DNA from 3 places in the Bacillus bruguierae genome. Region 1 is predicted to be linked to each of the others. Evidence: predicted binding sites of a transcription regulator. Region 1 holds the regulator's gene; each other region holds the start of a gene.
The links. The regulator Rex, encoded in region 1, represses fermentation and respiration genes when NADH is low (regulators of the CRP and FNR family bind a similar motif). The targets are predictions, from matches to a motif close to TTGTGAAATATTTCACAA.
Positions count from the first base shown of each region.

Region 1 (7,500 bases):
TATTGCGGGACACATTTATGCGAATCGCTTAGTACAAGAACTGCAGTTTCCATTATTGTCTCTCGTTGTATCTGGTGGACATACAGAGCTTGTTTATATGAAAGAGCATGGTTCATTTGAAGTAATTGGTGAAACAAGAGACGATGCTGCAGGAGAAGCATACGATAAGGTGGCACGTACATTATCATTGCCGTATCCAGGTGGGCCGCACATTGATCGTCTTGCTCATGAAGGAGAGCCGACAATCGATTTACCTCGTGCATGGCTTGAACCAGATTCTTATGATTTTAGTTTTAGTGGTTTAAAATCCGCGGTTATTAACACTGTGCATAACGCAAAGCAGCGCGGAGAAGAACTTACCCCTGAAGATTTAGCTGCAAGTTTCCAGGCAAGTGTAATTGATGTCTTAGTAACAAAAACAATAAGAGCAACAGAAGAGTATGGTGTAAAGCAAGTGCTTCTTGCTGGCGGAGTAGCGGCAAATAAAGGATTACGGGCTCGTTTAGAGGAAGAGTTTGAAAAGAAAGAAGATGTTGAACTTATCATTCCACCGTTATCTTTATGTACAGATAATGCTGCTATGATTGCTGCAGCCGGTACGATTGCATATGAGCAAGGAAAGAGAGCGACGTTAGCGTTAAATGCAAACCCTGGTTTAGATATTGAATCATAATAATGGTAAGTTTCACGTTTTTGCATGTAAGAGGACGTAAACATAAACTATTAGTTGTGGATAGAGAAATTCTTTTTGATAAAAGATGTAATTTTATACACAGAATTAACCACAACCTGTGGATAAAACCTATATTATCTGTTGATAATATAGGTTTTTTTGTGAGTATAAATTGTGGGTAAATATTATTATTCTTGTGGATAATGTGGAAAACTTATATTTATCTTGAAAATATAAAGATCAATATGTGAATAATACTGTGGATAAAGTGAAATTTCCATCATTGAGGGTCTTACCGCCACGAATAGCGGGATAAATAAAAAGGTCAGTGTAACCACTAACCTTTTCACAGTTGTAATTCTTCCCATTCTTCCATACATGTTTCTAATTGTTCTTGAAGTGTTTGTTTTTCTGTTGTAATATCACTGGCTTTTTCGTAATCAGCATATACTTCTGGAAGACAAAGTTGTTCTTCTAATGCCATGATTTGTTCTTCAATTGTCGCGATATTTTCTTCTAGTTCTTCAACTCTACGCATACGTTGGCGTTCTTGCTTTTTACGTTCTTTTTCTTCAATATAATTTAATTTTTCTTGTGCCACTTGTTTTTGTACAGGTTTATTTGTTTCTTGTTCTTCGAGTTCTGCCCGTTCTAGCATTTCATTTTTCTTTTCTACATAATAATCATAATCACCTAGGTATTCCGCTGCTCCGCCCTGGGACAACTCAATCACTTTTGTGGCAATGCGGTTAATGAAATAGCGGTCATGGGAAACAAATAAAATAGTTCCTGGAAAATCAATGAGCGCATTTTCTAAAATTTCTTTGCTACTTAAATCCAGATGGTTGGTCGGCTCATCTAAAATAAGTACGTTTGATTTTTTCATCATAAGTTTTGCAAGAGCTAAACGTGCTTTTTGTCCACCGCTTAAAGAAGAAACAGGCTTTAGAACATCGTCACCAGAAAATAAAAAGTTTCCAAGTACTGTGCGAATTTCTTTTTCTGGTTGCATCGGGTAATCATCCCAAAGCTCGTCTAATACACGTTTTGATGATGTTAAGTTTGCTTGTTCTTGGTCATAATATCCGATAGAAACGTTGGAACCAAACGAAATATTACCGTTTAAAGGACGAAGTTTATCCACAAGAGATTTTAATAAAGTAGATTTTCCAATTCCGTTTGGGCCAACAAGTGCAACACTATCGCCTCTTGTTAATTGGAAATGAATGTTTTGAATAATTGGCTCGTTATTATAACCAATGGTAACATCTTTTACTTGTAATACATCATTACCGCTTTGTTTATCGATATCAAAGTGGAAAGAAGCAGATTTTGTATCACCGATTGGTTTTTCCATAAGTTCCATACGATCTAATTGTTTTCGGCGGCTTTGCGCCCGTTTTGTTGTGGAAGCACGAGTAATATTTTTTTGGATAAAGTCTTGTAATTTTGTTACTTCTTCTTGCTGTTTCTCGTAACGTTTTATTTCTTGTTCATATAGCGCCGCTTTAAGTTCTAAGTATTTACTGTAGTTTCCTGTGTACTTTCGACTTTGTTTATTAGAAATTTCATATACTTGCGTTACAAGTCTATCTAGAAAGTATCGATCGTGTGAAACGATTAAAATAGCACCAGGATAACCTTGTAAATATTGCTCCAGCCACGTTAATGTATCGATATCTAAATGGTTGGTTGGCTCATCTAAAATAAGTAAATCTGGTTTTGTTAATAATAACTTACCAAGAGCTAAACGAGTTTTTTGTCCGCCGCTTAATGTGGAGATTGTCGCTTCGTGTGTTTCTGAAGGAAAACCAAGTCCACCTAAAACAGAGCGAATATCAGCTTCGTATTGATAGCCGCCTTCATTTTTATAATCTAATTGTAGGCGATCATACTCTGCTAATAGTTTTTCGTAAATAGTTTCATTTGTGAAATTTTCTTCTTTTCCCATTTCTTGTTCTAACCTGCGGAGTTCTTTCTCCATGCGCTGTAAGTGGAGGAATACTGTTAGCATTTCATCCCAAATCGTTAACGATGTTTCAAGACCAGTATGCTGTGCTAAGTAACCGATAGATACATCTTTCGGTTTTATAATTTCTCCGCCGTCATGGGATAATTCTCCTGCAATAATCTTTAATAATGTAGACTTTCCAGCGCCGTTACGCCCGACAAGTGCAATGCGATCACGCGTCTGTACTTCTAACTTAATGTTTGAAAGAATGACTTCAGCCGCATACAGCTTGGAAAGGTTATTCACTTGTAGTAAAATCAATGTTTTCACCTCAAATAATTTCTTAACTTTGCCATGATTATATTTCTCAATCATACTAAAAATAGTGTATAGTTGAACATAAATAGAGAAATTCTCTCTCTATTATACAAGGAAAAGTTTCAATGCTAAACTTCTGTATATGTTTCAATCACTTGAACAGATAGGAAGAGAGGAGGGGGTTGCATGGAGCAGCCTAAAATTCCGCAGGCGACTGCCAAAAGATTGCCTCTATACTATCGATTTATCCAAAACTTATCGTTATCTGGTAAGCAACGCGTATCATCTGCAGAATTAAGTGAAGCGGTGAAAGTAGATTCAGCGACGATTCGACGAGATTTTTCATACTTTGGGGCATTAGGGAAAAAGGGATATGGTTATAATGTGAATTATTTATTGTCGTTTTTCCGCGAAACACTTGATCAAGATGATGTAACACGCGTAGCATTAATTGGGGTAGGTAACTTAGGTACGGCTTTCTTACATTACAATTTTACAAAAAATAATAATACAAAAATTGAGATGGCATTTGACGTTGATGAAGAGAAAGTTGGGAAAGAAATCGGAGGGATTCCAGTATATCATCTGGATGAATTAGAAGAGAGATTATCAGATGATATAAAAGTGGCAATATTAACAGTGCCTGCTTCTGTTGCACAATCTGTAGCAGATCGCTTATCGCATACGAGCATACAAGGTGTTTTAAACTTTACACCTGCTAGATTAAACATATTAGAACATATTCGAATTCATCATATTGATTTAGCAGTAGAATTACAAACGCTCGTGTACTTTTTGAAAAATTATCCACAATAAAAACGCAGGAATTTCCTGCGTTTTTATTATTTCTTCTTACTATCTTTTTTCGGTTTAGAAAAAAGAAGGCGAAGTGCAAAATTAAAATCAATCGTTGCCATTACGGCAAGCAATAGTGTGTAAAAGTTCCAAATTGTATCTTGAACACTTGTAATTGCTAAGTATGTAAAAATACACCCTAGAAGAAAATACAAAGTTGCCATAACAAATGGTGAATTTCGCATGTTTAAAATCCTCCGATGAATCCTTGCAATTTTTCAGCTTTTTCTAGATATGGACGAAGTACAAATGTAATTAACATAACGTTTGTATTCATCATAACATGAGCCATAATTGGGACAATAATTCGTTTTGTTTGTACGTATAAAAATGAAAAAACAAGCCCCATGGAAATATACACTAATAAATGTGTAGGGTCAAAATGAATGAGAGCAAATATAAGCGAGCTCACGATCGCTGCGATAAAGAAGTTATATCGTTTATATAGTGTTCCAAATAGAATTTTTCTAAATACAATTTCCTCAAGAATGGGAGCGAATATAGATGAAACAATCATAAATAATGGAGCAGCTTTTATAATTTCGATAATGTTTTGTGTATTTTCTGATTCAGCTTTAATTTTAAAAACTTGTGTTTCAATTGTGCCGGCAATTACTTGGGCGAATAAAGCAAGAAAAACTCCTAAAATAATCCATCCTATCGTAGCAAGAATATTTGTTTTTCCACGCTCCCATTTTTCTGATTGTGTATCATTGCGTAGTAACATAAGGATAATGATAAGAGCAATAAAGAAGCTAATCAGTCCCCAGTGTGCAGTTGCCAGTTGAACTTTTTGTTCAAAGGTCCGATGTCCATTATTGTATACTCCGCTTTTTAGAAGGATCCATCCTCCAATTATCCCTGATAGTTGCATCAAAATATATGTAACAATAACCCACCAATATTGTCTCTTCAATTTCGTAACTCCTTTTTGAATTTTTTGTAAAGAAAAAGGAAAATGCCCTATCCATAGAGAAAACAAATTATGGCATCTTTCTTATTGTAACATAGGAGAAGATGAAAAAACGACGGAATCTAAAAATGGATTTTTTGCAGTTTTCCCTTATGTAATTATTAAGTAAATCATAAAAGTTTTTAAACAAGTTGGGGAGGGGGTGGAATAGTTTTCCGAAAAATTACGATTTTTTCACTTGCAAAAGAAAATGAGATTCTTTATTATAATAAGTGTGTTAGCACTCAAGGTATTAGAGTGCTAATAAACATAAAATTTACATAATAAATTGAGGAGGTTGTTGTTCATGCTAAAGCCATTAGGTGATCGCGTTATAATTGAACTTGTTCAAGCAGAAGAAAAAACAGCAAGTGGTATCGTACTACCAGACACTGCAAAAGAAAAACCACAAGAAGGTAAAGTAGTGGCAGTTGGTACTGGTCGTGTGCTTGAAAATGGTGAGCGTGTTGCTTTAGATGTAGCTACAGGAGATCGTATCATCTTCTCAAAATATGCAGGTACTGAAGTGAAATACGAAGGTACAGAATACTTAATTTTACGTGAAAGCGACATTTTAGCAATTATCGGTTAATTATATAAATCTTTAAAAATTCAAGGGGGTCAAATATTATGGCAAAAGATATTAAATTTAGTGAAGAAGCACGTCGTTCGATGCTTCGCGGTGTCGACACTCTTGCAAACGCAGTAAAAGTTACGCTTGGACCAAAAGGTCGCAACGTTGTACTTGAGAAAAAATTCGGTTCTCCGCTTATTACAAATGACGGCGTAACAATTGCAAAAGAAATCGAATTAGAAGATGCATTTGAAAATATGGGTGCAAAACTAGTTGCAGAAGTTGCTAGCAAAACAAATGATGTAGCTGGTGATGGAACGACAACTGCAACTGTATTAGCGCAAGCAATGATTCGTGAAGGTTTAAAGAACGTAACAGCTGGTGCGAACCCAATGGGTCTTCGTAAAGGTATTGAAAAAGCTGTTACAGCAGCGATTAAAGAATTAAAAGAGATTTCTAAACCAATCGAAGGTAAATCTTCTATCGCACAAGTAGCTGCTATTTCTGCTGATGATGAAGAAGTAGGCCAATTAATTGCAGAAGCAATGGAACGTGTTGGTAACGACGGCGTTATTACATTAGAAGAATCTAAAGGGTTCACAACAGAATTAGATGTAGTAGAAGGTATGCAGTTTGACCGTGGATATGCTTCTCCTTACATGATTACTGATTCTGATAAAATGGAAGCGGTTCTTGATAACCCATTTATCTTAATTACAGATAAAAAGGTTTCTAGCATTCAAGAAATCTTACCAGTATTAGAGCAAGTGGTACAACAAGGTAAACCACTTCTTATCATCTCTGAAGACGTAGAAGGCGAAGCGTTAGCTACATTGGTAGTAAATAAACTTCGCGGTACGTTCAATGTAGTAGCTGTTAAAGCTCCTGGCTTCGGTGATCGTCGTAAAGCGATGTTAGAAGATATTGCGATCTTAACTGGCGGCGAAGTAATTACAGAAGAGCTAGGTCGTGATTTAAAATCTGCAACTATCGCATCTTTAGGCCGTGCTGGCAAAGTTGTTGTAACAAAAGAAAATACAACAATTGTTGAAGGTGTAGGAAACACAGAACAAATCGAAGCTCGCATTGGTCAAATCCGTGCACAGCTAGAAGAAACAACTTCTGAATTTGATCGTGAAAAATTACAAGAACGTCTTGCTAAATTAGCAGGTGGCGTAGCTGTAATTAAAGTAGGTGCGGCTACTGAAACTGAATTGAAAGAGCGCAAACTTCGCATTGAAGATGCACTTAACTCAACTCGTGCAGCAGTAGAAGAAGGTATTGTTGCTGGTGGTGGTACTGCACTTATGAATGTATACAGCAAAGTAGCTAACCTTGAAGCAACTGGTGACGAAGCTACAGGTATTAACATTGTGCTTCGTGCGTTAGAAGAACCAGTTCGTCAAATCGCAGTGAACGCTGGTTTAGAAGGCTCTGTAGTTGTAGAGCGCTTAAAAGGCGAAAAAGTTGGCGTTGGTTTCAACGCAGCAACAGGCGAATGGGTAAATATGCTTGAGTCTGGTATCGTAGATCCAACGAAAGTAACTCGTTCTGCTCTTCAAAACGCAGCATCTGTTGCAGCAATGTTCTTAACAACTGAAGCAGTTGTTGCTGACAAACCAGAACCAAATGCACCTGCAATGCCTGACATGGGCGGCATGGGCATGGGCGGTATGGGCGGCATGATGTAATAAGCCCTCATTTTGAGAAGCTGTTCAATGTATAAATAGTTAGTAAGAAGAAGACTACTTCCTAAGTAAAGGAGGTAGTCTTTTTTGTACTTTTAAAGTTTGCTTATCAAGATATAGGGGGACGAGTATTCATGGCTAGATAGAACAATTTCGGGCGTGTTATGGTAGTAGGTAGTATTTTTTAAGTTAGTAAAGTTCCTGGGATTCTTTCGAAATTTATGAATAAGAAGGTGTATATATGAAATTATATTTCAAAGACATTGAGTTAGGCGAAATTATAGATATTTTTACTGATGCACCGTGGATGTATGGCACTATACATTTAAATGAAAATAGCAAACCTTATGAAGAATACTTTCGTGAAATGGTTAATGAAGAAAGTACATTTGATTTTGACAGTATAGACCCTAATTTTTTGAATGAGGAGAATTGGTCTGTTTTTGACGAAAATGAAGAGAAACACTTAGGGATAGCCATTCCTGCTAT
Region 1 covers NZ_JBAWSX010000032.1:4,423-11,922, reverse strand. Annotated here, with positions in the region: gene tsaD (tRNA (adenosine(37)-N6)-threonylcarbamoyltransferase complex transferase subunit TsaD) at 1-673, shown strand, start outside; gene WAZ07_RS25860 (ABC transporter ATP-binding protein) at 1,020-2,945, opposite strand; gene WAZ07_RS25855 (redox-sensing transcriptional repressor Rex) at 3,129-3,758, shown strand; gene WAZ07_RS25850 (YdiK family protein) at 3,785-3,982, opposite strand; gene WAZ07_RS25845 (CPBP family intramembrane glutamic endopeptidase) at 3,985-4,713, opposite strand; gene groES (co-chaperone GroES) at 5,057-5,341, shown strand; gene groL (chaperonin GroEL) at 5,380-7,014, shown strand; gene WAZ07_RS25830 (hypothetical protein) at 7,253-7,500, shown strand, end outside.

Region 2 (7,500 bases), on a different contig from region 1:
GAGCTGGCTTTATTGGCTCTCATTTAGCCGAAGAGCTTTTGCATCGTGGCTATGATGTAACGATTGTAGATAATTTTTATAAAGGAGAACGTAAATATCATTTAGAGTTAATGAAGAAAATTTCAACTGTAAAAGCAAGTGTGTTAGATAAAGAGAAAATTGAAAAACTGGTTCAAAGTCATGATGTCATATTTCATTTAGCGGCTATTTTAGGTGTAAGAAGCACGATGGAAAAAAGCGTTGAGCTCATTGAAACAAACTTTGACGGGACGAGAAATATTTTGCAAGCTGCTTTAAAAGGGAAGAAAAAAGTTGTATTTGCGTCCACATCTGAAGTGTATGGAAAAGCAAAACCACCTTTTTTAGAGGAGGGTGATCGTCTATATGGTGGAACTGCAAAAATTAGATGGAGCTATGCGATTTGTAAAACGTTAGAAGAAACGCTTTGTTTAAGTTACGCTCGCCAAGGATTGGCAGTAACAATTGTCCGGTATTTTAATATATATGGACCACGCGCTAAAGATGGTCCGTATGCAGGGGTTATTCCGAGGTTTATTAGTGCAGCTTTGCAAGATAAAGCAGTTCCTGTATATGGGGACGGTGCACAAACGCGCTGTTTTACGTATGTAACAGATGCAGTAGAAGCAACAATTAGAGCAATGGATGAGAAAGTAAATGGTGAAATTATTAATATTGGTTCTGAACATGAAATTTCTATTCAAGAAGTTGCTGAAATTATTCGAAAGACAATTCAAAGTTCTTCGGAGATTATTTATCTTCCATTTGAGGAAGTATATCCTGATGGATTTGAAGAAATTCCACATCGACGTCCGAGTGTAATGAAGTTAACTACTTTACTGCAATTTCAACCAAAGGTGTCATTTGAAGAAGGATTACAGAAAACCATCACTTGGTTTCGTGAAGAATTATATGGTTAAGTCGTTATCTATTATTATTCCTGTATATAATGAAGCCGATTCTATTCGAGAGGTAATCCTTTCTGCAAAGGAGCTGAATCCGCTTGAAGTTATTGTTGTTGCGAATGGATGTACAGATGATTCGGAACGAATTGCAAAAAAGCTGGGTTGTACAGTATTAAGTAGTAACGAAGTGTTTGGAAATGACGTCGGTCGTGCAGTCGGCGCCAAGTGTGCCAAGGGTGAAGTCTTGCTATTTTTAGACGGTGATTTTCCTATTCCTTCATCTAGCCTCAGTTTTTTTCTCAATCCCATTTTACATGGACAAGCAGACGTGATTCTAAATAATTTTGACGCTTTATTTAAGAAAAAACAACGTCCGTATTCAATTACCGTCTGGCGACAAATTTTGAACGATATAGTGAACCGAGCCGATTTACAAATTGATTCAATTTTATCAGTACCGCATGCGATAACGAAAGAAGCGATAGAAAGTATTGGTTATGATGCATTATGTAATCCGATTGTTGCGCATGTTCGTTTAATAACACAAAAATGGCGAATACAGAGGCACTGTGCAATTGATGTCATTACTCCAAACAAGTTTCGTCCAGCTGAGCATGAAGCATATGGGGATCAACTTGCACATGCAGAGCAACGAATGATAGGGGATCATATAGAAGCATTGGGCGAATGGTTGGCTAATTATGATAGCCGAGGAGTATATACAGATGGAAATAGGAGAAGAGATATTGTATTAGCTTTGCAAAAGCTCGGGGATCAAGCATTGCCGCCGTATTATAAAGGTTGGGGTGTTCAATCTAATTTATATAATGGTAAACAACTTTCTATTATCATTCCTGTTCAAAATGAAGAAATGACAATTGCAATGGTTATTCAAGAAGCACGTAAAATTGAACCGCTTGAAATTATTGTTCTTGTTAATGGATCAAATGATCAAACAGCAACGATTGCAAAGCAGTGCGGAGCTACAACTGTTGTATATGAAGAAAGACTTGGAAATGATGTAGGGCGTTCTATAGGTGCTCAAATGGCTAAGGGGGATATTTTACTATTTATTGATGGTGATTTTGTGATACCTGCAAAAGATTTGTATCCTTTTGCCAAAGCGGTTGCAGACGGGCAAGATGTGGTATTGAATGATTTAAATTACTATTTGGATTTACGAGCGCCATTACACCTTGTTACGGCGCTAAAATATGCTTTAAACTTAGCTTGCAATCGAAAAGATTTAGGGATAGGTTCGCTAGTAGCTGTACCAAATGCGTTTAGTAGGAGTTGTTTAGAGTGTATTGGGTTTGATGCTTTATTATCTCCATGTGTAGCACAGGTAAAGGCGATATTAGCAGGCTTTTTAATTTCTTGTGTGCATCGCGTGGATGTGGATCAGCTGAATCGCATTCGTCCGAGCGAACATTTTGCAGTGAAAGGACATGCTCCTGCTGTACTTCGAATTATAGGGGACCATATAGAAGGTATGTCATGTGTGATAGAGGAACTTGGTGTTCGAGGTGGTTTTCATGATGGAGGGCGTAAGAGGGAATTGGAATGAAAAAAGGTGTGCCGAAACAGGTACACCTTTATTTATTCTGTTTCAAAAAACTATAACAGAATAAAAGAGAAGAGTATTACAGTTTACAATAGGCACGATTCTTATACTACAGAGAAGGATTCCTTTATTTGAATGCCAAAAAAATAAAATTGCTAAAAGAGGGCTAATTTACCAAAGTTTCAAATGATGTTTTCACTATGTAAATAGGGGTTTGCTCAATTATTCACAAACATGTCACAACTTTAACGTTCACTTTTTTTAAAAAGTAGTATCCTAAATACGTAAGCTGTTATATAAAAATTCTTAGTCCTGTACTAATCATAAAATGGAGGAGATTAGGATGACTGAAGTATTAGAAAATGTAAAAAACGCATGGGAAAACTTTAAAGGTGAAAAGTGGAGAGCAGAGATTGATGTTCGCGACTTCATTTTAAATAACATAAACGTTTATGAAGGTGATGATACCTTCTTAGCCGCTGCAACAGAAGCGACGAAACAACTTTGGGATCAAGTAATGGATTTAACAACACAAGAACGTGACAATGGCGGCGTCCTTGACATGGATACAGAAATTGTTTCTACTATTACATCACATGGTCCAGGATATTTAAATAAAGATATTGAAAAAGTAGTTGGTTTCCAAACTGACAAACCATTCAAACGTTCATTACAACCATTCGGTGGTGTTCGTATGGCAGAGCTATCTTGTGAAGCTTACGGATACGAAATGGACAAAGAACTAAGCCGTATTTTCAGAGACTATCGTAAAACGCATAACCAAGGTGTATTCGATGCTTATACTCCAGAAATGAGAGCAGCTCGTAAATCAGGCGTTATTACAGGTCTTCCAGATGCATATGGCCGTGGTCGTATTATTGGTGACTATCGCCGCGTTGCATTATACGGTATTGATCGTTTAATTGAAATGAAAAAAGCAGATTTAAACTTAACGAGCAGTGTAATGAGCGAAGAGACAATTCGTTTACGCGAAGAGTTATCTGAGCAAATGCGTGCCCTTCAAGAATTAAAACAAATGGCAGCTTCTCATGGTTTTGATATTTCTAAACCAGCAACAAATGCACAAGAAGCATTCCAATGGTTATATTTCGGTTATCTTGCAGCAATTAAAGAGCAAAATGGTGCAGCAATGAGTCTTGGCCGTACATCTACTTTCTTAGATATCTATGTTGAAAGAGATTTAGCAAACGGTACATTAACAGAAGAAACAGCACAAGAAATTGTTGACCACTTTATTATGAAATTACGTCTTGTGAAATTCGCAAGAACACCTGATTATAATGATTTATTCTCTGGTGACCCAACTTGGGTAACAGAATCTATCGGTGGTATTTCACTTGATGGTCGTCCATTAGTAACGAAAAACTCATTCCGTTTCTTGCATACATTAGATAACTTAGGACCAGCTCCAGAACCAAACTTAACAGTTCTTTGGTCTAAACAATTACCAGAGAACTTTAAAAACTACTGCGCGAAAATGTCTATCAAAACATCTGCAATTCAATATGAAAATGATGACATTATGCGCCCAGAATATGGTGATGACTACGGTATTGCTTGCTGTGTATCTGCAATGAGAATTGGTAAACAAATGCAATTCTTCGGAGCACGTGCAAACTTAGCGAAAGCATTATTATATGCGATCAACGGTGGTAAAGACGAAAAATCAAAAGCACAAGTTGCACCTGAATATGCACCAATTACTTCTGAAGTATTAGATTATGAAGAAGTTATGCGTAAATTCGATGTGACAATGGAATGGTTAGCAGGTCTTTACTTAAATACATTAAATGTAATTCATTACATGCATGATAAATATAGCTATGAGCGTATCGAAATGGCACTTCATGATACAGAGATTATTCGTACAATGGCAACAGGTATCGCAGGATTATCTGTAGTAGCTGACTCTTTAAGTGCAATTAAATATGCGAAAGTAAAACCAATTCGTGATGAAAACGGTATTGCTGTTGATTTTGAAATCGAAGGAGATTTTCCTAAATACGGTAACAACGATGACCGTGTAGATGAAATGGCAGTAAACCTTGTAAAAACATTTATGAACAAGCTTCGTAAGCATAAAACATATCGTAACTCTGTTCATACAATGTCAATCTTAACAATCACATCTAACGTTGTATACGGTAAGAAAACTGGTAACACACCAGATGGCCGTCGTGCTGGTGAACCATTTGCACCAGGTGCAAACCCAATGCATGGCCGTGATACAAAAGGTGCACTAGCATCATTATTATCTGTTGCGAAATTACCATATGAAGAGGCAAGAGATGGTATTTCTAACACATTCTCTATTATTCCAAAAGCGCTTGGAAAAGAAGAAGATGTACAAATTCGCAACTTAGTATCTATGTTAGATGGGTATGCTGTAAAAGAAGGACATCACTTAAATATTAACGTATTTAACCGTGAAACATTAATGGATGCAATGGAACATCCTGAAAAATATCCACAATTAACAATTCGTGTATCTGGTTACGCTGTTAACTTCATTAAGTTAACTCGTGAACAACAAATTGACGTTATTAACCGTACAATGCACGAAAGCATGTAAGTAAAAAAGTTTCCCTCTGTTTTTCGTAGGGCAGAGGGGAGCTGTTTTAATAGAGGAGGAAGTAACATGGTAAAAGGAAGAATTCATTCTGTTGAGTCTTGTGGTACTGTTGACGGCCCAGGGATTCGTTATATCATCTTTACGCAAGGGTGTTTACTACGTTGTCAATATTGTCATAATGCGGATACGTGGGAAATTGGTAAAGGGAAAGAAATAACAGTCGAAGAAGTGATGCAGGATGTTACATGTTACATTCCTTTTATGGAAGCTTCCGGCGGTGGTATTACTGTAAGTGGCGGTGAGCCGCTATTACAGTTAGACTTTTTGATTGAACTGTTTAAGAAATGTAAAGAGATCGGCATTCATACGACAATTGATTCTTCAGGTGGGTGCTATTCTGAAGATGAAGAATTCCAAAGAAAACTAGATATTTTGATGGAATATACAGATTTGGTATTACTTGACTTAAAACATATTGATTCAAAAAAACATCGCAAATTAACAGGAAAACCGAACGAACATATTTTACAATTTGCTCGTTATTTATCAGATAAAAAGAAACCAATTTGGGTGCGTCATGTACTTGTACCTGGAGTTACTGATAGTACAGAAGACCTAGAGAAATTGGCAGCCTTTATCCAAAGTCTTGATAATGTACAAAAGATAGAAGTATTGCCGTATCATAAGTTAGGGGTCTATAAATGGGAGGCACTAGGTCACAAGTATCCTCTTCAAGGAGTAGAGCCTCCAACGGAAGAATGTGTTCAAAAAGCAAAAAGCATTTTAGGAGCAGTCTAATCCAATTTTGGATTAGGCTTTTTGCTTTCTTTCGATAAATAGTAGAGTAAAAATAAGGAAAAGAGTATACTTAAATTATATAATGACTATTTTTGTAAAGAAATGATATGGATAAATTTACGAAAATGTAAAGGGAAAACGAAACAATAGAAAGAATTAAGAAATAGTATAGTGCGTATCATGGAGTATAGATAAATGTCAAGTTATTGCGAAAGCAGTTATAGGAAAGTATAATGTTAAGATATGAGCAGATGGGATTAAGGGGTCAATAACATATGCTTTGTATATCCACGACAGGTACATATCCAGCGGGAAATCGTTGGAATTCAAACATGCAAAATTATAAGGAAATTGTTTTTTATATTGTGACAGGTACAATATAAAAGACCGAAAAAGCTAGGAGTGGATTTGTTTGATTAAAAACCCCAAGGTTTTAATATTAACAGCACATTACGGTAACGGTCATGTACAAGTGGCAAAAACATTAGAACAAACATTTCGTCAAAGAGGACTTAAGGATGTAATTGTATGCGATCTTTTTAGTGAATCACATCCTGTCATAACAGATATTACAAAATATTTATATTTAAAAAGCTATACAATTGGGAAAGAGCTATACCGCTTATTTTATTACGGCGTTGAAAAAATTTACGATAAAAAAATTGCATCATGGTATGCTAATTTTGGGCGAAAACGTTTAAAAGCGATATTACATGCTGAAAAACCCGATATTGTTATTAATACATTTCCAATCATTGCGGTGCCAGAGCTAAAAAAACAAACAGGTATTTCTATTCCTGTTTATAATGTACTTACTGATTTTTGCTTGCATAAAATATGGATTCACCGAGAAGTGGATCGGTATTTTGTCGCAACAGATTATGTGAAGGACATTATGGTAGAAGTAGGAGTACCTGCTGAGCAAATTGTAGAAACAGGAATTCCGATTCGTAAAAACTTTGAAGCATCTGTTAATGTAGAAGCTTTGTATGATAAGTATGATTTGTCACGAGACAAAAAGACCTTACTTATTGTAGCAGGGGCACATGGAGTGCTAGGAAGTGTAAAAGAGTTATGTCAGTCCTTTCTATCAGTTCCTAATCTACAGATAGCCGTAGTTTGTGGGAAAAATAAAGCATTGCAAGAAGATTTGCTACAACTACAGGAAAGCAACCCAGATGCACTAAAAGTATTCGGTTATGTGGAGAATATTGATGAGCTGTTCCGTATTACCTCTTGTATGATTACAAAACCAGGAGGGATTACATTAAGTGAAGCAGCAGCTTTGCAAGTACCTGTCGTTTTATATAAACCAGTACCAGGACAAGAAAATGAAAATGCGAAGTATTTTGAAAAACAAGGTGCAGCAGTTGTTATTCGTGAAGATCATGAAATCTTTCAGAAAACGAAAGAATTATTACAAGATGATATGAAGTTATTGCAAATGAAAGAAGCGATGAAACGCATTTATCGTCCGGAACCAGCGTTTCATATTGTGGATTCTATTTTAGAGGAAAATCACGTACGGGTACATTCACCAGTACGTTCATCAGCCCTTGTGCAATCTTTTACTTAATATAAGAGCCTCTTTTCTATCTGAGTAGAAGGAGGTTTTTTTCGTT
Region 2 covers NZ_JBAWSX010000007.1:30,981-38,480, reverse strand. Annotated here, with positions in the region: gene WAZ07_RS13260 (NAD-dependent epimerase/dehydratase family protein) at 1-938, shown strand, start outside; gene WAZ07_RS13255 (glycosyltransferase family 2 protein) at 931-2,490, shown strand; gene pflB (formate C-acetyltransferase) at 2,831-5,080, shown strand; gene pflA (pyruvate formate-lyase-activating protein) at 5,147-5,878, shown strand; gene WAZ07_RS13240 (diglucosyl diacylglycerol synthase) at 6,291-7,454, shown strand.
Region 2: pflB (formate C-acetyltransferase) is a predicted target of Rex. The motif match lies at 2,702-2,719, and genes of this name have one in related genera.

Region 3 (7,500 bases), on a different contig from region 1:
AATCAACTAAAAAAGGACAGCTCATAGCTGTCCTTTACAAATTAGTCTTGATTAATCATTTCTTCGTATTGCTCTGCAGTTAATAAGTTATCCACTTGACCTGCATCTTCAAGCTCAACTTTAATCATCCATGCACCTTCGTATGGAGATTCGTTAACAAGCTCTGGCTTGTCATTTAATTCTTCGTTTACTGCTACAACTTTTCCTGCTACAGGTGCGTATAATTCAGAAACTGTTTTAACAGATTCTACGCTTCCAAATGGCTCGTCAGCTTCAATTGTTGCACCAACTTCAGGAAGTTCCACGAATACAATATCTCCTAATTCGTGTTGTGCGAAATCTGTAATACCAATAATAACTTGGTTGCCTTCAACTTGTACCCATTCGTGCTCTTCAGAGTAACGTAATTGTTTTGGAATGCTCATGTCTGTACCTCCAATGAATGTATTAATTATGTAAAAGCACCTTATTGGTACTTTTTCCACACGCTTTCAAATTGCTCTTCATTAAAGCCAACCGTTACATCATTACCGCCTGTTACAATTGGTCGTTTGATTAACATGCCATCAGAAGCGAGCATGTCTAACATTTCCTCTTCGCTTGCATCTTTTAGCTTGTCCTTCAACCCAAGCTCACGGTAACGCATCCCACTTGTGTTAAAGAATTTTTTTAATGGTAATTCACTACGTTCATATATACTACGAAGTTCTTCCTTAGAAGGTGGATTTTCGACAATATGAACCATTTCATATACTACATCATTTGCATCTAACCATTTTTTTGCCTTTTGGCATGTTCCACATTTTGGATATGAATAAAATATTACTGACATACACTCACCTACTTTTCACTATCCTTATCATATAAAAAATATCTTTTTATTTCAAACTTTAACTTATTTCGCTAAAAATTTCTTTTCTCCTGCAAAATCTTTGTTTTTTCGTACATTATTAAAGCAGTTTACTAATCGGAAAAATACCTTATTATAATATCCGCAATAATGACTCTTAATTTCCAGTCCTATCCTAAAACATTAATTAAACCTTTATATTAAAATACTAAAATTCTGATCATCTTAAATGCAATATATTTAGACTTAGCAAAACAATTCACTCTTTAAAAAGGGTGTTACTAGTTTTCAAATAAAAGAAATAGAACATTCCTTGCTCATTTTTAATATGCAATATTGCATATTAAAAGGGATTGCTAATTTCATTATTTTAAAATACAATAAAAGTGTAATAACTAAATATTCTGAAAAGGGAGGAAATGGATATGGCAATCGCTATGGCAATCTTATCATTCCTAGGTGGAATAATTCCATTGGTACAACAGCTGTTAAAAGCATTTATGTAAACACATTTTGCACTTATTTTTAATAACTATCGCACAAATGATCTGTATATCAAATGAACAAAATTCTGATATAAAGATCATTTGTGTAAGTTTAAAAAATTAAGAACAAGACACTAAGATTTTTTGAAATGAGAGACGACTTTACATTAGCCGTCTCTCATTTTTTATTATGTTAATTTTTATTTTTAAACTTTTTATTTATATAGATTGATTTATTGTTTCTATAATTGATGATTCTCGCATTTGAATAGTTTGATTCATACTATGAAGTCGAACATATGCCTTAAACAAACGTTTGATTAAGACCACAAATTCGAACATACGTCTTAAACAAACGTTTGATTAATTGTACTTTCCCTTACACGCACCTATATCGGCAACTTACAATACGATATATATAAGTCACTGTTACGCAGAACAACCATGATCTGCACTCGTTTTTTCAATTTGTATTCATACAGTGACAAAACTGTATAGTTATTTGTAAAAAATGTTATAAAAATTGATGGTTCATTTGCAATTTATATATTATAATTTTCAGGTTCCATATTATTACATTAACAAATAGGAGAATTACTATGAAAAATAACAAGTTTTCGGCCTTTATTCCATTATCTTATATACTCCTGCTCGTACTCGTAAGCCTTCTTTATGACGTACTAAATCACTTAACAGTAGGTGCTGTAAATGTAACAACCAAAGCAGACGAATGGATTCCATTTACTAAAGAATTTATTGTTCCATATTTACTTTGGTTTCCCTATTTATATGGCGCTCTTATTTATTATTGTTTTGCTGATCGAAAGCTCTATTACGTTACATTAAGTAGTGTACTATTAGGTAAACTCACTTCCTTTAGCATCTATTATATGTGGCAAACAACAGTAACACGCCCTGAAGTGATTGGCAATGATGTGTTTGCTAATTTAGTGCGCTACATTTATAGTATCGATCAACCGGTGAATTGTTTTCCTAGTATTCACGTACTCACAACATTTGTCATTATGATTACAGCCTATAAGCGAAAGGAACAAAACAAATGGGTATACGTCCTGCTAACGTTTGTTGGCGTGCTCATTATTTTATCTACTTTATTTACAAAACAGCACGCCTTTGTAGATGCGGTAGCAGGGGTCGTACTAGGAAGCTTCCTCTATGCCGCTATGTACTATGTATTTGAATTACGTGAGCAAAAAGTTACATTGCGAACCGGACAATCGTATAATATATAACAACAAAAGCAGACTGTGGCTTCTTCAGTCTGCTTTTCTCTATGTAAGAGGAGATTTTCAAATTGGCATATTTTTAAATACTCTTACTAGTCTTTAAGATTGCGGTACAGTCATGTCCCCATGTTTAATGCGACCCGCTTTTTTCAAAATTATATACAGTATATAAGAAACAGCTACTGGAATTACGATATAAGTAATCACCATCGCTGGAACAACGCTCAATCCTTTGCTTGAAATCAAGTTAATTGGTGCGATTAAGGAACTAAGTCCAAGACCTGCAATTTCTTTTCCTGCTGTCATTTGAAATACAAGCGCTGATACAGGACCTACAATTGCACTTGCAACAACAGTTGGTACGAGAATCATTGGGTTTTTCGTAATATTCGGGAGTTGTACTTTCGGTGTACAAAGAACTTGTGCTAAAATACCACCTAAATTATTTTCTTTCGCAGAAATAACAGCGAATCCGATAAATTGAGCGACGCATCCTGCAAGTGCAGCACCACCCGCCATACCATCTAGGCTAAGTGCAATTGCTAGAGCTGCTGATGACGCTGGAGACATTAATAACAATCCCCAAGCAACTGCAAGTACAACAGACGCGATAAATGGGTTACCAGCTGAGCTATCTTTAATAAATGCACCAACTGTATGTAAGACCGGACTAATATTATGAGATAGCCACATACCGACTAAACCTGAAACTAATATTGCTGCAAACGGAACGAGCATCATATCTAAAGCTGTTTTTCCACTTAACCGTTTACCGATATAAACCGCTAGCGTCGCTGTTAATAACGCACCGATTGGTTCACCAGTTTTAATCATCAAACCGGCTGCAGTAATCGAAATTGATCCAGCTCCAATCGCTCCTGCAACCATCGCTGAGAAAATGACAAGTCCATTTGCTCCGAGCATAAAAGCAATCCCTGCTCCAATTGCCGGCGCCATAAGTGATTTCGCAACAACTCCGATTGTAATTAACATAGGAATATCAACGATTCTTCCTATATTCTCAATCAGTAGGCCAATTCCAAGAGATACGAAAATACCTTGTGCAATTCCTGCAGACCCTTTAAATATACGAGGCATGATATATTCCTTCATCTGTTTTACCTTCTTCTAATCTAGTAACCAATTATTTTCATATAGTCCCGTAAAATATCATTTGATTGTGCAAATTGGCTTTCTTCAGCTTCTGTTAAGTTCAGCTCAACAATCTCTTTTATACCATCTCTTGTTATGATAGCTGGGACACCTGTACAAATTTCATATTCACCATATTCACCATCTAGAATTGTTGATACAGCCATAACACGATAATCATCATTAAAAATAGAACGTGCAATATAAGCTAAGGAGTTCCCCGTGCCGTAATAAGTTGTTCCTTTTCGTTTAGAAATTTCCAAACCCGCTTTTGCAGTTTGTTCAACAATCGAATCTAAATCAATATCCGCAAATCGTTCTTTTTGCTCTTCTAAAATTTGGAGAATTGGTTTTCCGCCAACTGTTACGTGAGACCAAGCAACCATTTGTGAATCGCCATGTTGTCCTAATGAGTAACCGTGAATACTACGCGGATCTACCTCAAATATTTCAGACAAAATTGTTCTTAAGCGAGAAGAATCTAAGGATGTTCCAGTACCAATCACGCGATTTCTCGGAAGACCGGATAACTTCCAAACTTGGTAAGTCATAATATCAACTGGATTAGAGGCAATTAAGAAAATGCCTTGAAATCCGCTTTCCATAACCCCTGATACGACACTTTCCATAATTTTTGCACCTGCTCTTAAAGTATCAAGACGACTTTGTCCCGGTTTTGGAGTAGGTCCTGCTGTAACAATAACAATATCCATATCCTTACAATCTTCATAAGTTCCTGCATATATTTTTGTTCTTGTATTTGTAAAATTCATGCAGTGTGATAAATCCATCGCTTCACCAACTGCTCGTTCATGATTAATATCAATTAACACTAACTCTTCACAGATTCCTTGATTCACAATAGAATACGCACAGCTAGATCCAACTAATCCAGCACCTATAATTGCAATTTTTCTTGTACTTCTATTCATGACGATCTCCCCTGCTTCTTAATGTAGTCTTCTTTCTTTTATGTACCTTACACGTTTTATTATAGAAGTTTTCAGCATAGAAACCATGTACAACTTGTGAAATATTTCACAAATAATGTAGACATTTTATGTCCCTTTGTACATAATTTCGACAAAGTTCCATATGCTTTACTTTCACATAAAAACGAGTAACGTCTCAATCACGTTACCCGTTTTTTGATTCTGTTCTTATCCCGCATTAACGGGCAGTAAGACCCCCACCTCACGCTTGAGAGAGAAACGAAGAAGATAGGTGGGGGATAACTGCCCATAAAAGCCCGATTGGTTCAACTAACCATCAGTGAGAAAAGCGTCACTGATAGAAGTTTCACTTTATTGCATACTTAATTGACTCTTCAATTGCTGAACAATCGTTGGATTTGCCGGAGCTGCTGGTTGGTAATAATTCTTTTGCTTCGCGTATTCATACAAATTACGCTGACGCAATTCGTCTTGATTACGAATTTGAATTAACGTTTGATACAATTGCTCGTTATTCGTTTGAGCAATGTAATTCGCATAGCCTGTTAAACTCGCATTTAATTCAGCTAAATAATCATTTACCATATCTTTTTCATTCATGTTCTTTACACCCCTATCCTAGAAAAGACATTAATCGTTGCTTCGTATTCTGTGCATCTTGTACATCTTTTTGCAGCATCTGCTTCAGCTGCGGATCCGTACATGCCTGTGCATACTCTTGTAATTTGTTAATAACTGTTGCATGCCCACCAATAAGATGACGTAAATTTTCCACCTCAAGCTCATTTAAATTTTGCATCGTAACAGCCTTCCTTTCTTTCTTCATTCAACATTTAGTATTTATTTCTTTTCAGATTGTATACATCTAAAAATCCCCACAACGCAAAAAGCCTTAGAATTCCTCTAAGGTTTAACTTTCAAACTGTAAATCCAAATACGTCTATAATTGATAAACATATAATCCTTTTATAAAATTTCCTAACAATAGATGTAAACTCACATCTAAATCCATCGGCAAGCCAAATCCACCTTGCTGTTCAATCGACGCAAATCCATGACAAATACTTCTCAGTCCACGCGTCGCATGAAGTGCATTTTCTCCTTCTAAGCCGTATTGCTGTAAAATATGGAGGCAAAGCTCTACAATCCCATTACCAGCTTGTCGCACTTCTTCATCTCGTAAGAAAGTTGCTTCATACAATCCAGGATGTTTTCGGACAAACGACACGTACGCTTCTCCTAATGCATGAATTGCTCCATCCATGCTTTTATCCTCTACCGCCTCTTTCAGCGCCCCATGCAGCTGTTCTATTCCGTAAATACCAAGATTTTTTCGTACGTCTTGTAACCCTTTCACATGATTATATAAAGAGGGGGAACGTATTCCCAGCCTTTGCGATAATGACGCTAATGTTACTTCTTGTATCCCATTTGTATCTGCGATTTCTGCTGCTGTATCTACAATTTTCTGTAATGTAAGTCCGATTCTCGGTGACATAAATTAACCCTCTTTCATACTTTCTACATTTCGCTTTGCTTCCTTAATAGCAAGTTCTATTGCAGCGCCTGGATCCTTTATCATTTTCCCATGTCCTGCCGCAAGCAAGGAAGGCTCATATTCTCTCAGCTTCTCTGCACTCTGTAATGCTATTTCTTTATTCCACGTTGCCATTGCAGGAAACGGAAACCAAAATTTCATTTGTCCCGAAACAGCCATGCCCCCTCTTGTTTGAAATGCATCCCCGGCAATAAGAGCGTTATTTCGCGTATCAAGAAACGACATGGAGCCTGGTGTATGTCCCGGCGCTACTATCGCAAGAAGCGAACCAATTCGGTCCCCATCCTCTAATAAAACATCCGGTCTTGTTTTCACTTTTTTCGGTACACCGCCCTTTATCGGCGTATTCGGTTCATCCCTTTGTAACGTCGTATCTCCTTCTAACAAACGCGCATCACGATTCGAAATGTAAACAGGAACATCTGAAAGTACTTCCTTTAATGCATCTAGCGCACCGATGTGATCATCATGTGCATGCGTTAATACAATATTAGTAATCGGTTTCCCTATTTTCTGAGCCGCTTGTAAGATACCTTTTGCGCTATATGGCAAAGCCGCATCAATTAAAGTTAAACCGTCTTCTTCCTCCACAAAGTAACAATTCACAGGAAACACTTTTGGTAAAAATGACAATTGATATACTGTTTTTTCGTGCATCATCCTCATATTTCCAGCTCCCTTTCCCAAAAACTAATGTCGTTAGTTTTATTATACTAATGGTATTAGTTTTTGTCACTAGAAATTCCATTTTTGTGCAAAAAAAAGAAGTAGTCGTTTTATATGACTACTTCTTTTTTCTTTTTTCACCTATCTCTTCAAATTCCTAATAAAATTATTCCGTACAATCCTGGTATGCCTCGTACCAATGATACGGCTGTATTTCTTGTAACGTTTTAAAAACGAGTTTTTCTTCTCGAGAATAAATTGCGGCTTTCACATCTGATCCCCAGTAAAATAAACGTTCTTGGCAAGTACCGCATGGGGTCAATACCTTAAATTCGGCATGTTCATCATCTCTTGCGACGCAAATACTATGCGTGACTCTCTTATTTAACTTATGCGCCTCACATATCGCCCCTGTTTCCATGCATAATTCAGTTGAAGCATTAATAACTTCAGGGGCAACACTAATCAAAATATCCCCATCTTCCGTACACATTGCCGCAGCTCCTCCCCAGCCTGTGGGATAGCGCTTCTTAACAAACTGAGTAGCTGCTTCATATAGTTCTTGTTCAATTGACATGAAATCAATACC
Region 3 covers NZ_JBAWSX010000003.1:355,082-362,581, reverse strand. Annotated here, with positions in the region: gene gcvH (glycine cleavage system protein GcvH) at 42-425, opposite strand; gene WAZ07_RS08450 (arsenate reductase family protein) at 467-832, opposite strand; gene WAZ07_RS08445 (phosphatase PAP2 family protein) at 1,935-2,588, shown strand; gene WAZ07_RS08440 (PTS transporter subunit IIC) at 2,682-3,695, opposite strand; gene WAZ07_RS08435 (L-lactate dehydrogenase) at 3,716-4,666, opposite strand; gene WAZ07_RS08430 (spore coat protein) at 5,039-5,287, opposite strand; gene WAZ07_RS08425 (hypothetical protein) at 5,301-5,486, opposite strand; gene WAZ07_RS08420 (TetR/AcrR family transcriptional regulator) at 5,628-6,185, opposite strand; gene WAZ07_RS08415 (MBL fold metallo-hydrolase) at 6,189-6,911, opposite strand; gene WAZ07_RS08410 (cytidine deaminase) at 7,078-7,488, opposite strand.
Region 3: WAZ07_RS08435 (L-lactate dehydrogenase) is a predicted target of Rex. The motif match lies at 4,761-4,778, and genes of this name have one in related genera.